One region of the Kitasatospora sp. NPDC048298 genome, then DNA from elsewhere that is predicted to be linked to it. Evidence: riboswitches for the same ligand, from Rfam matches in the RefSeq annotation. Region 1 holds a riboswitch; each other region holds the start of a gene.

What was found. A riboswitch is a leader RNA that binds a small molecule or an ion and turns the genes downstream of it on or off. The one in region 1 is predicted to bind cyclic di-AMP.
Region 2: it holds a riboswitch for cyclic di-AMP, as region 1 does, so the genes downstream of both, ACGF0D_RS10035 (transglycosylase family protein) here and ACGF0D_RS12280 (transglycosylase family protein) in region 1, are expected to answer to the same signal.
Region 3: it holds a riboswitch for cyclic di-AMP, as region 1 does, so the genes downstream of both, ACGF0D_RS33390 (M23 family metallopeptidase) here and ACGF0D_RS12280 (transglycosylase family protein) in region 1, are expected to answer to the same signal.
Region 4: it holds a riboswitch for cyclic di-AMP, as region 1 does, so the genes downstream of both, ACGF0D_RS18805 (peptidoglycan DD-metalloendopeptidase family protein) here and ACGF0D_RS12280 (transglycosylase family protein) in region 1, are expected to answer to the same signal.

What each region holds. Positions count from the first base shown of each region.
Region 1 covers NZ_JBICYZ010000011.1:165,424-168,722, reverse strand. Annotated here, with positions in the region: gene ACGF0D_RS12285 (sirohydrochlorin chelatase) at 1-926, shown strand, start outside; cyclic di-AMP (ydaO/yuaA leader) riboswitch at 1,430-1,591, shown strand; gene ACGF0D_RS12280 (transglycosylase family protein) at 1,578-2,882, shown strand; gene ACGF0D_RS12275 (hypothetical protein) at 3,126-3,299, shown strand, end outside.
Region 2 covers NZ_JBICYZ010000009.1:7,912-11,210, reverse strand. Annotated here, with positions in the region: gene ACGF0D_RS10040 (cytochrome P450) at 1-1,238, shown strand, start outside; cyclic di-AMP (ydaO/yuaA leader) riboswitch at 1,459-1,625, shown strand; gene ACGF0D_RS10035 (transglycosylase family protein) at 1,631-2,536, shown strand; gene eno (phosphopyruvate hydratase) at 2,877-3,299, shown strand, end outside.
Region 3 covers NZ_JBICYZ010000061.1:30,385-33,683, reverse strand. Annotated here, with positions in the region: gene ACGF0D_RS33400 (GNAT family N-acetyltransferase) at 1-375, opposite strand, end outside; gene ACGF0D_RS33395 (hypothetical protein) at 418-1,293, shown strand; gene ACGF0D_RS33390 (M23 family metallopeptidase) at 1,354-2,202, opposite strand; cyclic di-AMP (ydaO/yuaA leader) riboswitch at 2,215-2,373, opposite strand; gene ACGF0D_RS33385 (YiaA/YiaB family inner membrane protein) at 2,569-2,859, shown strand; gene ACGF0D_RS33380 (alpha/beta fold hydrolase) at 3,003-3,299, shown strand, end outside.
Region 4 covers NZ_JBICYZ010000023.1:38,209-41,507, reverse strand. Annotated here, with positions in the region: gene ACGF0D_RS18805 (peptidoglycan DD-metalloendopeptidase family protein) at 230-1,225, opposite strand; cyclic di-AMP (ydaO/yuaA leader) riboswitch at 1,228-1,365, opposite strand; gene ACGF0D_RS18800 (MFS transporter) at 1,719-3,260, shown strand.

The DNA of each region.
Region 1 (3,299 bases):
CCGTCCGCACTCCAGGCTCCCGTGCGCGGGGGCGCCACCGTCGTCCCGAGCGCCCCGAGATCCCGGCCGGCGCCCCGGCCCTGGTGCTCGCCGTGCCCGCGACCGCCGGGCCCGAGTCCCGCTCGGTCGTCGAGGAGCTGCTCTCGATCGTCCGCACCGAGCAGAACGGCGTCCAGACCGCGGTCGGCTACCTCCCGGGTGACGGCACCGAGGGCGCGGACGGCGAGGACCGCACCGTGGCCGAGCTGCTGACCCTGGCCGCCGAGGCCGGGCTGCCGATGCCCGTCCTGGTGCCGCTGGTGCCCGGCCCGCACACCTTCCTGACCGAGCTTCACGCGCTCGCCGCCGAGTACGGCGCGCCCGTCACCGACCCGCTGGGCCCGCACCCGCTGCTGGCCGAGGCCGTGCACGTCCGGCTGTCCGAGGCCGGGCTGGCCCGGGCCGACCGCGCCCGGCTGTTCGCCATCGCGACCGCCGCGGACGGCGTGGTGCTGACCACCGTCGGCGGCGAGGACGCCGCCGCGGCGGCCGGCATCACCGGCGTGCTGCTGGCCGCCCGACTGGCCGTGCCGGTCGTCGCCGCCGCGCTCGACGTGCCCGGCTCGGTGGCCGCGGCCGTCAACCACCTCAGGGAGACCGGCTCGCAGCGCCCGGCGCTGGCCCCGCTGGTGATCGGCCCGGAGGCGGACTCCGAGCTGCTCGCCACCGCCGCCGAGGAGACCGGCTGCCCGTCGGCCGCGCCGCTGGGGTCGTACCCGTCGGTCGGCCAGCTGATCGCCTCCACGTACCTGGCCGCGCTGCCCACGCCGTCCCCGGAGGACCTGGCGCGGGCCGAGGCGGAGGCGGCGGCCGCCGCCGAGGCCGAGGGCGTCGTGGAGGGTGCTCGCGGCGCCCACGCGGCCGCCGAGGCGCCCGCCGGGCAGTAGTCGACTCCGCGCGCCGCTCAGCGCGCTCGGAAGGGCCCGGAACGGCTTGCGTTCCGGGCCCTTCGCTTTACCCCTCCCACTCCCACCGCCCGAGCGTCGTCACTCCCGGGTCGCCCCTCCCGTGCCACCCTCCCGCCGGGATGCGGACGACAATGGCGCGGAATGTCCGTTCTGGCGGTATTTGAAAGGGAATAGGGAGCGCGGGGCCAGGCATTCGAATCGCGACCACTCCCCCACCGTCAGGGTGCGCCGACTCCGCGACTCGACGCGCCGTCACGTCAGCCCTGAGGTGGAGCCAGTTGTCGACTTCAGCAACGACATTGCCCGAAAACGATCATTTGCGATCATGGGTGGCAGCAATTTTGGCAGTTCCCACTAAACCGTGATGCACATCACAGTGGTTTGCAGTTTGAACTTGAGTCTGATTAACGTGCTCCCCGTTCGTGACCACACGAACCCGGTTCATCCGCGACGCCGAGTCCTGCCGTCGGATGTCCTGGCAGCGCGAAAACGCACCACGGCAGGAGCGGGGGACCCACAGGTAAGTCGCCCCGGACCGGTCTCCGGAACGGTCCAGGGCTAGGGGTGAAGCCGCGCCCACCAGCGCGGCCGGGCAACTCCAGCCCGAATCCGACAGCTCACCTCGCAGGCGTGGGAGAGGACTCCGTCTTCATGCTGCCCACCAACGGCACCAGCCTGCCCAGCCGCACCCGCCGCGTGATCGCCGCCCTCGGCGTCGCGGGCGTCGGCCTCACCGTCCCCTGCCTCACCTCGGGCACCGCCTCGGCCGCCTCCGTCGCCACCTGGGACAAGGTCGCCCAGTGCGAGAGCGGCGGCAACTGGAGCATCAACACCGGCAACGGCTTCTACGGCGGCCTCCAGTTCACCTCCAGCACCTGGTCCGCCTTCGGCGGCACCGCCTACGCGGCGCGCGCCGACCTGGCCACCAAGGACCAGCAGATCGCGATCGCCGAGAAGGTCCTCGCCTCGCAGGGCCCGGGTGCCTGGCCCGTCTGCTCCGTCAAGGCCGGCCTGACCAAGGGCGGCACCCCGGCCGCCGTCGACACCTCGGCGGGCTCGACCACGGGCTCGACCGCTTCCAAGCCCGCCGCGCCCGTCCAGAGCGCCAAGCCGGCCGCTCCGGCCGCGAAGCCCCAGGCCCCCGCCACGAAGCCCGCCGCGCCCGCCCAGGACGGCGCGCAGGCCACCGCGGGCTCCATCGCCTCCGGCAACCGCGGCGACTGGGTCCAGAAGCGTCAGCAGCAGGCCCAGGACGGCGACTACACCGTGGTCGAGGGCGACTGGCTGTCCTCGATCGCCGACCAGCACAACGTGCAGGGCGGCTGGCAGCGGCTGTACGAGCTCAACCGCGGCACCCTGACCGAGGGCCCGGACACCATCTACCCGGGCCAGCAGCTGTCCTTCGGCGGTGCGAACGGCTCGGACTCCACCGGGTCGGACCGCTCCCAGAAGTCCGGCCAGTCCGCGAACGGCGGTGCCGTGAACGCCCAGCCGACCGCGCAGACCCCGGCCCCGGCCGCCAAGCCGGCCACCAAGCCCGCGCCGCAGGCCCAGACCCAGGCTCCGGCCGCCACCGGCAGCATGGCCGCCGCGGTCGCCTTCGCCGAGTCGAAGGTCGGTCAGGCGTACGTCTACGGCGGCACCGGCAACGGCGGCTGGGACTGCTCCGGCCTGACCCAGGCCGCGCTGCGCGCTGCGGGCGTCTCCGTCCCGCGCGTCGCCGCGGACCAGGCCGCCGCCAGCACCCACGTCTCGCTGGACAGCCTCCAGCCGGGCGACCTGCTGTTCTGGTCCAACAACGGCAAGGACTCCGGCGTCTACCACGTCGCGATCTACGTCGGCAACGGCAAGTACGTCGAGGCCGCCAACCCGAGCTCGGGCGTCCGCGAGCAGAGCATCGCCAACTGGGCCCCGGACTTCGCCGGCCGGGTCTGAGTACGGCGCGCAGTCGGACAGCCGACGGGCTTCAGCTGACAGGTAACAGGTAACAGGTAACAGGTAACAGATTTCATCATCTGTCAGCTGTCGCCCGAACGCTGACCACCCACGCCCCCGGGGAGAGTCTGGTCGCTCCCCCCGGGGGTTCCGGCGTACCTCCGGCCGTATCCCCGTGGTGGATCCCCGCTCCAACGGGCATGCTGCTGCTCTGCACCCGAGGACACCCGAGGAGGAGTCCACATGGCCCAGGTCACCGTCACCCTCGACGCGAACCTCGCGATCGACGTGATGATGCTCTCCGGCACCAAGAACCCCCAGGACGCCGTCGAACTGGTCCTGCGCGACTACCTGGCCCGCGGCCGCCGCACCGAGACCCGGACCGGCGACGCGGCCGACGGGCACCGTCTGACCGCC
Region 2 (3,299 bases), on a different contig from region 1:
GCGAGCACGCCCCGGTGCACCGCACCACCCTGCCGAGCGGGGTGGAGGCCTGGCTGGTGACCAGGTACGCCGACGCCCGGCAGGCGCTCGCGGACAGCCGGCTGTCGAAGAACCCGGCGCACCACAGCGAGCAGGCGCACCGCACCGGCCGGGTGGGCATCCCGGGGGAGCGGCAGGCGGACCTGATGACCCACCTGCTGAACATCGACCCGCCGGACCACACCCGGCTGCGCCGCCTGGTGTCGAAGGCGTTCACGCCGCGCCGGGTGGCCGAGTTCGAGCCGCGGGTGCAGCAGCTCACCGACCGGCTGATCGACGGCTTCGCGCAGCGCGGCTCGGCGGACCTGATCCACGAGTTCGCCTTCCCGCTCCCCATCTACGCGATCTGCGACATGCTCGGGGTGCCGGCCGAGGACCAGGACGACTTCCGCGACTGGGCCGGGATGATGCTGCGACACACGAAGCCGGGGCAAGGCGGCGGCCAGCGCGGCGGCGTGGGGCGGGCGGTGAAGCGGATGCGGGCGTACCTGCTGGAGCTGATCCACCGCAAGCGCGCGGACCTCGGGGACGACCTGATCTCCGGTCTGATCCGGGCCAGTGACCACGGTGAGCACCTGACGGAGAACGAGGCCGCGGCGATGGCCTTCATCCTCCTGTTCGCGGGCTTCGAGACGACCGTGAACCTGATCGGCAACGGCACGTACGCGCTGCTGCGCAACCCGGAGCAGCGCCGGCTGCTGCAGGAGTCGGTGGCGCGCGGGGAGAGCGCGCTGCTGGAGACCGGGATCGAGGAACTCCTGCGCTACGACGGGCCGGTGGAGCTGGCGACCTGGCGGTTCGCGACCCGTCCGCTGACCATCGGCGGGGTGGACATCCCGGTCGGCGACCCGGTGCTGGTGGTGCTGGCCGCGGCGGACCGCGACCCGGCCCGGTTCGCCGCCGAGAACACCCTGGACCTGGCCCGTGCGGACAATCCCCACCTGGGCTTCGGGCACGGCATCCACTACTGCATCGGCGCTCCGCTCGCCCGGTTGGAGGGGCGTGCGGCGCTGGCCTCGCTGCTTTCCCGGCTGCCCGATCTGCGGCTCGCGGAAAGCCCGGACGCCCTGCGCTGGCGCGGTGGCCTGATCATGCGTGGGCTGCGCGAACTACCGGTGGAATTCAGTCCGGAGGGCCGCTCTCCGCATACCCCTCCGTACACCCCTTCGCAGGCCTCTCAAACGCCTCCGACCTGCTGAGATCACGCTGACTGGACGTCGCCGATCGCCCGCCGACGGGGGTGTGAACACCCATCAATCCGGACATAACACCGCCGTTGGTAGGCGATCGAACACGGGCCGTAATTGTCGTGTGATGTCGACGATATGAGCTTGTGATTGTCCTGATGATCTGTCTACTCTCCCTGGAGTTCGCAGCTGCGGACCTCGTGCGCGGAACGCCGAATCCTGCCCGCCGCGCCCGGGAAACCGACCAGACCCTGGGCAGGGGCGGGGGAACCAGGTTTGTTGCCGTCTCCCACGGCTTGGGGTGAAGCCGCCCGAGCGGAATCGTTTCCGCGCACGGCGGCCGGGCCACCTCCCGGTCCGAACCCGACAGCTCACCTCGCAGGCGTGCGGAGAGGGACCTCTTCATGCTGTTCGTTGGAACTGGCCGTCACCGTCGTCGCACCCAGGCCGAGAAGGCCATCGCCGTCGCCGGTGTGGCCGGCGTCGGACTCGCGATGCCGCTCCTCACCGCCACCGGCGCCTCCGCCGCCCCGGCCTCCACCTGGGACGCCGTCGCCCAGTGCGAGAGCGGCGGCAACTGGGGCATCAACACCGGCAACGGCTTCTACGGCGGCCTCCAGTTCACCTCCAGCACCTGGAAGGCGTACGGCGGCACCGCCTACGCGTCGCAGGCCAACCAGGCCAGCAAGGCCCAGCAGATCTCGGTCGCCGAGAAGGTGCTGGCCTCGCAGGGGCCGGGCGCCTGGCCGGTCTGCTCCCAGAAGGCGGGTCTGGCCAAGGGCGGCGCCGCGGCCGTGGTCGACACCTCCTCGGACGCCAAGCCGCAGTCCGCCCCCAAGCAGCAGACCCCGAAGCCCGCCGCCAAGCCGGCCGAGAAGCCGGCCGCGCAGCAGCCCGCCGCCCAGAAGCCGGTCCAGAAGCCCGCCGCGCAGCCGGTCCAGCAGGCCGCCCCGCAGCAGCAGGCGCAGCCGCAGACCCCGGGCTTCTCCGGCAAGGCCGGCTGGGACGCCGACGCCAAGGTGTTCTGGTACCAGAACAACGGCGCCTGGTACTGGACCAGCCACCAGAGCGTCTACCAGCAGTACGCCGGCCAGGCCGCCGCCCAGCCGCAGTACGCTCTGCTCGCCGCCCAGCAGGCCCCGCAGGCCGCCGGCCACGACTACACCGTCCGCGCCGGGGACACCCTGTCGACCATCGCCGCCGCCCAGGGCGTGTCCGGCGGCTGGCACGCGCTGTACGACCAGAACCACGCCACCGTCGGCGGCGACCCGAACCTGATCATGCCCGGCCAGGTGCTGCACCTCGGCTGAGCCGTCGCACCGGCCGTCACCTGACGCCGTCGTCACCCCGGCCGTCACCCGACGCCGTCGTCACCCCCGTCGTGACCCGACGCCGGTGTCGCTCCGCCCGCCGTCCGAAGGGGACCGGTCCTACCGGTCCCCTTCGTCCGCATTCGCCCGCTCCGGTGGGACAAGCTGGGACAAGCAGGTGAACTACCGGTGGGTAGTGGGGCCACACGCTGAGACGGGACCGAGGCGGACGTGGCCCCGGGAGCCCGGGCGGTTAGGCTCTGGTCGTAACGACTCCGCAATCGTCCTGCTGACAGCACCCACCGTCAGACCGGACCCTGCTTCCGCAAGGAGATGCCTCGTGCCGTCCATCGATGTCGTCGTAGCCCGTGAGATCCTCGACTCGCGCGGCAACCCCACGGTCGAGGTCGAGGTCGGCCTCGACGACGGCAGCACGGGTCGTGCCGCCGTCCCGTCGGGTGCCTCCACCGGTGCCTTCGAGGCGCTGGAGCTGCGCGACGGCGACAAGAACCGCTACTTCGGCAAGGGCGTCGAGAAGGCCGTCCTGGCCGTCATCGAGCAGATCGGCCCGGAGCTGGTCGGCTACGACGCCACCGAGCAGCGCCTGATCGACCAGGCCATGCTGGACCTGGACGCCACCCCGGACAAGTCCTCGCTCGGCGCCAACGCCATCCTGGGCGTCTCGCTGGCCGTCGCGCACGCCGCCTCCGAGGCCAGCGACCTGCCGCTGTTCCGCTACCTGGGCGGCCCGAACGCGCACGTC
Region 3 (3,299 bases), on a different contig from region 1:
GCCGCAGAGCAGGTCGGTGATCTCGCCCGCGTAGCCGCGGCCCCAGGACTCGCGGGCCAGCACGCACCCGAGCCAGCCGGCGCGGTGCCCTTCGAGGGTGAGCGAGGCCTGCCCGATCGGCATCGCGTCGTCCGGCTCCTCGGCGTCGGCGAGCCTGGTGACGGCGAGCCGGTAGGTGTCCCGCTCCTCGGCCATCGCCTCCTCCAGGTAGAGCTCGACCTGGTCGGCGCAGTCCTCCCGGTCGCTCGGCCCGAAGGGCAGGTACCGGGTGACCTCCGGGTCGCCGAACAGCGCGTGCAGCGCGTCCACGTCGCCCTCGGTGTGGTGGTACTCGCGGACGGCCAGTCGCGGGCCGGTGAGTCGTACGGGGACCATGGCTGCCGACCCTATCCCCGCCCGGCGGCTACCGTTCGGACTATGAACGACGAAGACCTGCGGCTCGCCCCGCGCACCAAGGCCGCCGACCTGCTCGCCTGGGCGGCCGAGCAGGGCCGCGCGCCGGTGGCCGAGGGGCCGCTGCGCGCGGTGCTGGCGCTGCTGGAGCTGGGCGAGGGCAGGATGCACGACGGCTGGCCCGAACTGACCTCCGACGCGGTGGAGCACCTGCTCCACGAGCGGCTCCACCTGTACGTCCAACCCGCGCCCGAGGAGGACCCGCTCGCCTACGGCGACGCCGTCCGGCTGCTGGTCGACCACCAGCGGGCGGCCCGCCGGCTGAACGCCAAGCGCCAGGAGCGGCTGCACGAGGAGGCCGAGTGGCAGGGCGAGGTCGCGACCGGGCTGCTGCGCCGCGCCGACCTGGTGACCTGGCCCCGGCTGTACGCGCTGCTGCTGCACGCGCACGGGGCGGACGTCACGGACCCGGAGGCGGTGCGGGAGTGGCTGGCCGGCTTCGGGGAGTTCACCGAGGAGGAGCGGCTGGCGGCGTTCGAGGCGCTGGCGTCGGCCGGCTGGCTGGACGAGCCGGACGAGCGGGGCTGGGGCCCGGCCCGGGTGCTCTCGGTGGGCATGGCCACGGACGGCGCGCGTCGGCTGCTGGAGCAGGGCCTGATGCGGCGCAGCTACCGCAACCTGGCGCAGCTGACCGCGCTGGGACGGCCGATGCCGGACGAGCTGACCGGGGACTTCGGGAGGTTCGAGGAGGCGGCGGTGGACGCGGCGCTCGACCTGTTCGGCGACTGGACGGTGCCGGGGCTGCCGCGGCTGCTGGTGACGGAGTTCCCGGAGCTGGCGCCGGAGCCGGGCCCGGAGGAGATCGACGCGTACCTGGCGCAGCTGCCCGTCGAGGAGTGAGACGCGGCGCGGGAGGCCCCCGGCCCGGGGGCCTCCCGCGGGTGCGTCGGTGCGCGTGTGTCAGGGGTTGAGGCCGCGCTGCTGGAGCCAGGGCTCCGGGTCGACCGGGGCGCCGCCACCGGGGCGGACCTCCATGTGCAGGTGGGGGCCGGTGACGTTGCCGGTCGCGCCGACCTTGCCGATCTGCTGGCCGGCGGCGACGTTGCCGGAGCCCTTGGTGATCGAGGAGAGGTGGCAGTACCAGATCTCGGTGCCGTCGGGCAGGGTCTCGACGATCCGGTAGCCGTACGAGCCGGCCCAGCCGGCCGAGGTGATGGTGCCCTGGCCGAGCGCGTGGACGGGGGTGCCGGTGTCGGCGGCGAAGTCCAGGCCGGTGTGCAGGTTCGCCCAGTAGCGGGCGCTCTGGCCGTAGTGGGCGGAGAGCCGGTAGTCGTCCACCGGGAGGGTGAGGGCGGCGGCCTTGGCCCGCTCGGCCTCCTCGGCGGCGCGCTTGGCCTCCGCCTCCTTGGCGGCGGCCTTGGCCTCCGCCTCCTGGGCGGCCTGCAGCCGGGCGGTCTCCTCGGCGGCGGTGCGCTGGCTGTCGGCCTGGTGCTGGATGCGGGCGGCGAGCGCGAGGCCGGGGTCGGCGGCGAGGGCGACCGGGGTCTCGTCCGGGACCTCGACGGCGGGGGCTGCGGCCGGGGTCGCCGAGGCGAAGCCGGTGGCGCCCAGCGTGGCGGCGACGGCGGTGACGCCGAGCAGCGGGGAGGCCCCGCGGGTCTGACGCGGCATCCGGTGGCGGTTGGTGTCGGCCTCCGCGGCGAACGCCTCCGGGCCGAAGGCCTCGGGGCCGTCCGGGCCGGGGTGGTCGAGGAGCTGGGTACCGGCTGCGGGGCCGGCCGGGTGTGCCGGGGTGTGCGTCGACGCCACGGAGGCGCGCTCCTTTCCTTCCTTCGCGCCTACCGGGTTAGCTGACGGGTTCGGAGCAGGAAGGTCTCCTACGGCCGGGCCGGAGCCCCGCCGATTCACCCCAAGGAACGTGGTTCCCCGGCTCCCTGACCTGCCCGGGGGCGGGTCGGCGGGATTAGGCGACGGCGCACGGTGCCGTCTGGGTACGGCGTTGACAACCGCGCTGCGTTATCAAACGTTAATCCTAGGAGGCTCTGATTCCAAGCCATCCGTTTCGGGCCGCCCGATGGCAGGTGAACGGACGTCAACGAACGGCCCCCCACGCACGGCCCCATCTGAGTACCCCTACTCATGTGCGGCCCTGCCGGGCGGCCGCATCCTGACGCCATGAGCGCACCGATGCAGACCCGCACCACGGCCGCGTACCACATCCAGGCCATCCTCTCCTTCGCCCTGTCGGGCATCGCCCTCGCCGCCGGGATCGCCTACCTGCCGGTCGGCGGGTGGACCCGGGCCTTCCTCGGGATCGGCCTCCTCTACACCGTCACCTCCGCGTTCACGCTGGCGAAGGTGGTCCGGGACCGGCAGGAGTCCAGCGAGATGGTCACCCGGGTGGACCAGGCCCGACTGGAGAAGCTGCTCAGCGAGCACGACCCGTTCAAGGTGGAAGGGGTCTGACCGCACCCGTCCGACCGTGCCCCCTTCCCTCGGCCCGTTTCCCCCGGCCCGCCGACCGCTTGACGGCTAAGGCTATTAGCCTTAGCTTTGTGGCTATCGGCAGTACCGCCGATGCCCCGCACCCGCGGCCCGAGGAGGACCCCGTGAACGGCACCATCACCCCGAGCACCCAGTACCTGACCGTTCCCGGCGGCCGGATCGCCTTCGACGACACCCGGCAGGGCGACGGCACCCCCGTCGTCCTGCTCCCGGGCATGCTCGACAGCCGGGCCGCGTACCGGCACCTGCGCCCGCTGCTGGTCGCCGCCGGCCACCGGGTCGTCACCATGGACCTGCGGGGCTTCGGCGAATCCTCGATCAGCTGGGACGACTACGGCCCGGCCGCCATCGCCGACGACGTCCTCGCACTGCTCGACCACCTCGGCATCGAGCGCGCCGTC
Region 4 (3,299 bases), on a different contig from region 1:
CGACCCGTCCGAACGAACCCGGGAACAGCCGGGCGGCGCGGAAACGGCAGTGGCCGGCCCGGCCGCACGAGGAGTCCTCGTACGGCCGGGCCGGCCTGGGCGTGTCCCGCGCCCATGTCCGCCGTGCGGCGATCACCCGGTCGAGCGGTCACCCGACATGACCATCCCGGAGGATCGTTTCGCCCCGCAGCGACGGTGGTTCCGGAAACCCTCGGAGTTCAGCCGTGGGTCAGAGCGCGACGCCGTGCGCGCGCAGGTAGGCGACCGGGTTGATGTCCGAGCCGTACTCCGAGCCGTTGCGGATCTCGAAGTGCAGGTGCGGGCCGGTCACGTTGCCGGTGGCGCCGGAGAGGCCGATCTGCTGGCCGACGGTGACGGCCTGACCGATCCTCACACCGATCGAGGAGAGGTGCGCGTACTCGGCGTAGTGGCCGTCGGCGAGCTTGATCTCGACCTCGTTGCCGTAGGCGCCGCCGTTGCCGGCCTTGACCACGACACCGTTGGCGATGGCGCGCAGCGGGGTGCCGGTGGAGGCGACGAAGTCCTGGCCGGTGTGGTGGCCGGAGGCCCACATCGAGCCGGCCACGCCGTAGGCGGTGCCGAGCCTCGGGTTGGCCAGCGGGGCGACGAAGCCGGAGGTGGCGGCGGCGACCGGAGTGGCGGTCACGGCCTGGGCCGGGGTGGCGACCTGCAGCTGGGTCTGCAGCTGCGCGGACGGCTTGGCGACCTCGGTCCGCACCTGAACCTGGTCCTGCGCCTTGGCGGCCTGGGTCGCGGGAGCGGCCGGGGCGGCCGGGGCGGCGGGCTTCGCCGGAGCGGAGTCGGCCGACGGCGCGACGGCGTGGCCCGGCAGCGCGAGCTGCTGGCCGGCGAAGATCAGGTTCGGGTTGGCACCGACGACCGAGCGGTTCCGCTCGTACAGCGCGTGCCAGCCGCCCTCGACGTTCTTGACCTCGGCGATCTTGGACAGGGTGTCACCGCTGACGACGCGGTAGCTCTCCTGCGCGGCCCGGGCGGCCGGAGCGGTGGCCGGAGCAGCGGCCGGAGCGGCCGACTCGGCGCCGGCGGAGGCGGCGGCCTGCGCGACCGGCGCGGCCGGAGCGGTGTGGGCCTGGGCACTCATCGCGGTGACGAGCGGGAGGGCGAAGGAGACACCGGTGACGGCGGTGGCGATGCCGATGCGGGCGGCGCGGGGCAGGGCGATACGACGAGCCTGAGCAGGCATGGAAGTTTCCTCTCCGACGCCTGCGAGGTGAGCTGTCGGGTTCGGGCTGGAGTTGCCCGGCCGCATGCGCGGCTTCACCCCTAGCCGGTCCTGGACGCCCGCGCCCTGAGGCGCGAACTCCGGTCCGGCGACTTACCTGTGGGTCCCCCGCTCCTGCCGTACAGAGTTCGTTTCGAACCACCGGGCAGCGGCAGGACTCGGCGTTCCACCCGGCGGATCCGTCCGGACTGGCCGGGCGGTCGCTGAACTAAAACCCATCCGTTCGGGTGAAGCAATGTCGATCTTTGAAAGCGCAACCATTCCCCCTCCCCCGGTGACCCTCCGCAGGCCGGAGCCCACGATCCGTACACAATCCATTCACCCCCCGCCACTGATCCACGACCCTGCGCCGAGATCCGCGACGCTGCGCAGCCGCCTACTCACACCCCGCCCACCGTCAACACACCCACCGGTGACCCTTGTCACGTGCGCCCCGGCAGCGCAGGATTCGCCCGTGGCCACCTCAGAGGCCGGCACCCTGCGCCTGAGCACCGCGCAGGGCCGCTGGGTACTACTGGCGACGGTGCTCGGCTCCAGCATGGCGATGCTCGACGGCACCGTGGTGAACGTCGCCCTGCCCCGGATCGGCGCCGACCTCGGCGCCTCCCTCGCGTCCCTGCAATGGACCCTGAACGCCTATCTGCTCACCCTGGCGGGCCTGATCCTGCTCGGCGGCGCACTGGGCGACCGCTACGGGCGGCGCAAGGTCTTCCTGATCGGCGTGGTCTGGTTCGCCATCGCCTCCGCCGCCTGCGCCGCCGCACCGAACATCCACGTGCTGATCGCCGCCCGCGCCGTCCAGGGCATCGGCGGAGCACTGCTCACCCCCGGCTCGCTCGCCATGCTCCAGGCCGTCTTCCACCCTGACGACCGCTCGGCGGCGGTCGGCCTCTGGTCCGGCCTGGGCGGGGTGTCGGCCGCGGTCGGCCCGTTCCTCGGCGGCTGGCTGGTGGACGGACCCGGCTGGCGCTGGATCTTCCTGCTGAACCTGCCGCTCGCCGCCGCCGTGATCGCCGTCGCCACCCGGTCGGTGCCGGAGAGCCGGGACAAGGACGCCTCCGGCCGCTTCGACGTGCTCGGCGCCGTGCTCGCCGCCCTCGCCCTCGGCGCGATCACCTATGCGCTGACCGCGGCCGGCGAGGGCCTGTCCCCCACCGTCTGGGTCAGCGGGGTGATCGGGGTGGCGCTCGGCGTCGCCTTCGTGGCCGTCGAGCGCCGCGCACCCGAACCAATGCTGCCGCTCGGCCTCTTCTCCTCCCGGCTGTTCACCGCGGTGAACCTGGTCACCCTGTGCGTGTACGCGGCGTTCAGCGGCGTCTTCTTCCTGCTGGTGGTGCAGCTCCAGATCGTGTCCGGGTTCTCGCCGCTGGTCTCGGGCTTCGCCCTGGTGCCGATCACCGTGCTGATGCTGCTGCTGTCCGCCCGTGCCGGGCGCCTCGGCAAGCGGATCGGCCCGCGCATCCCGCTCACCGTCGGCCCGATGCTGTGCGCCGCCGGGGTGCTGCTGATGCTGCGCATCGGCCCGGACTCCTCGTACTGGGTGGACGTGCTGCCCGCCGTCACGGTGCTGGGCTGCGGCATGACGCTGCTGGTCGCACCGCTGACGGCGACCGTGCTGGCCGCCGTCGAGGTCCGCCACGCGGGCATCGCCAGCGGGGTCAACAACGCCGCCGCCCGCGCGGCCGGCCTGCTCGCGGTGGCCGCCCTGCCGGCGCTGGCCGGGCTGAGCGGCGACGCCTACCGGGTGCCCTCCTCGGTCGACGCCGCCTTCCACACCGCCATGCTGATCTGCGCGGGCCTGCTGGTCGCCGGCGGGCTGATCGCCTCCGCGACCGTACGGGGCAACGTGCTCGCCCCCGAGGAGCAGCCGGTGGCCGAGCCGAACTGCGACTGGCCGTGCGGGCCCACCGCCCCGCCGCTCGACCCGGGCCACGTCCCCGTGACGCGCGAGGGCCCCGCCACCGGTCCGGCGGCGGGGCCCTCACCCAAGGGCTGACGCTACGTCAGAAGGCGCTTCCCGTCAGGGAATGCCACC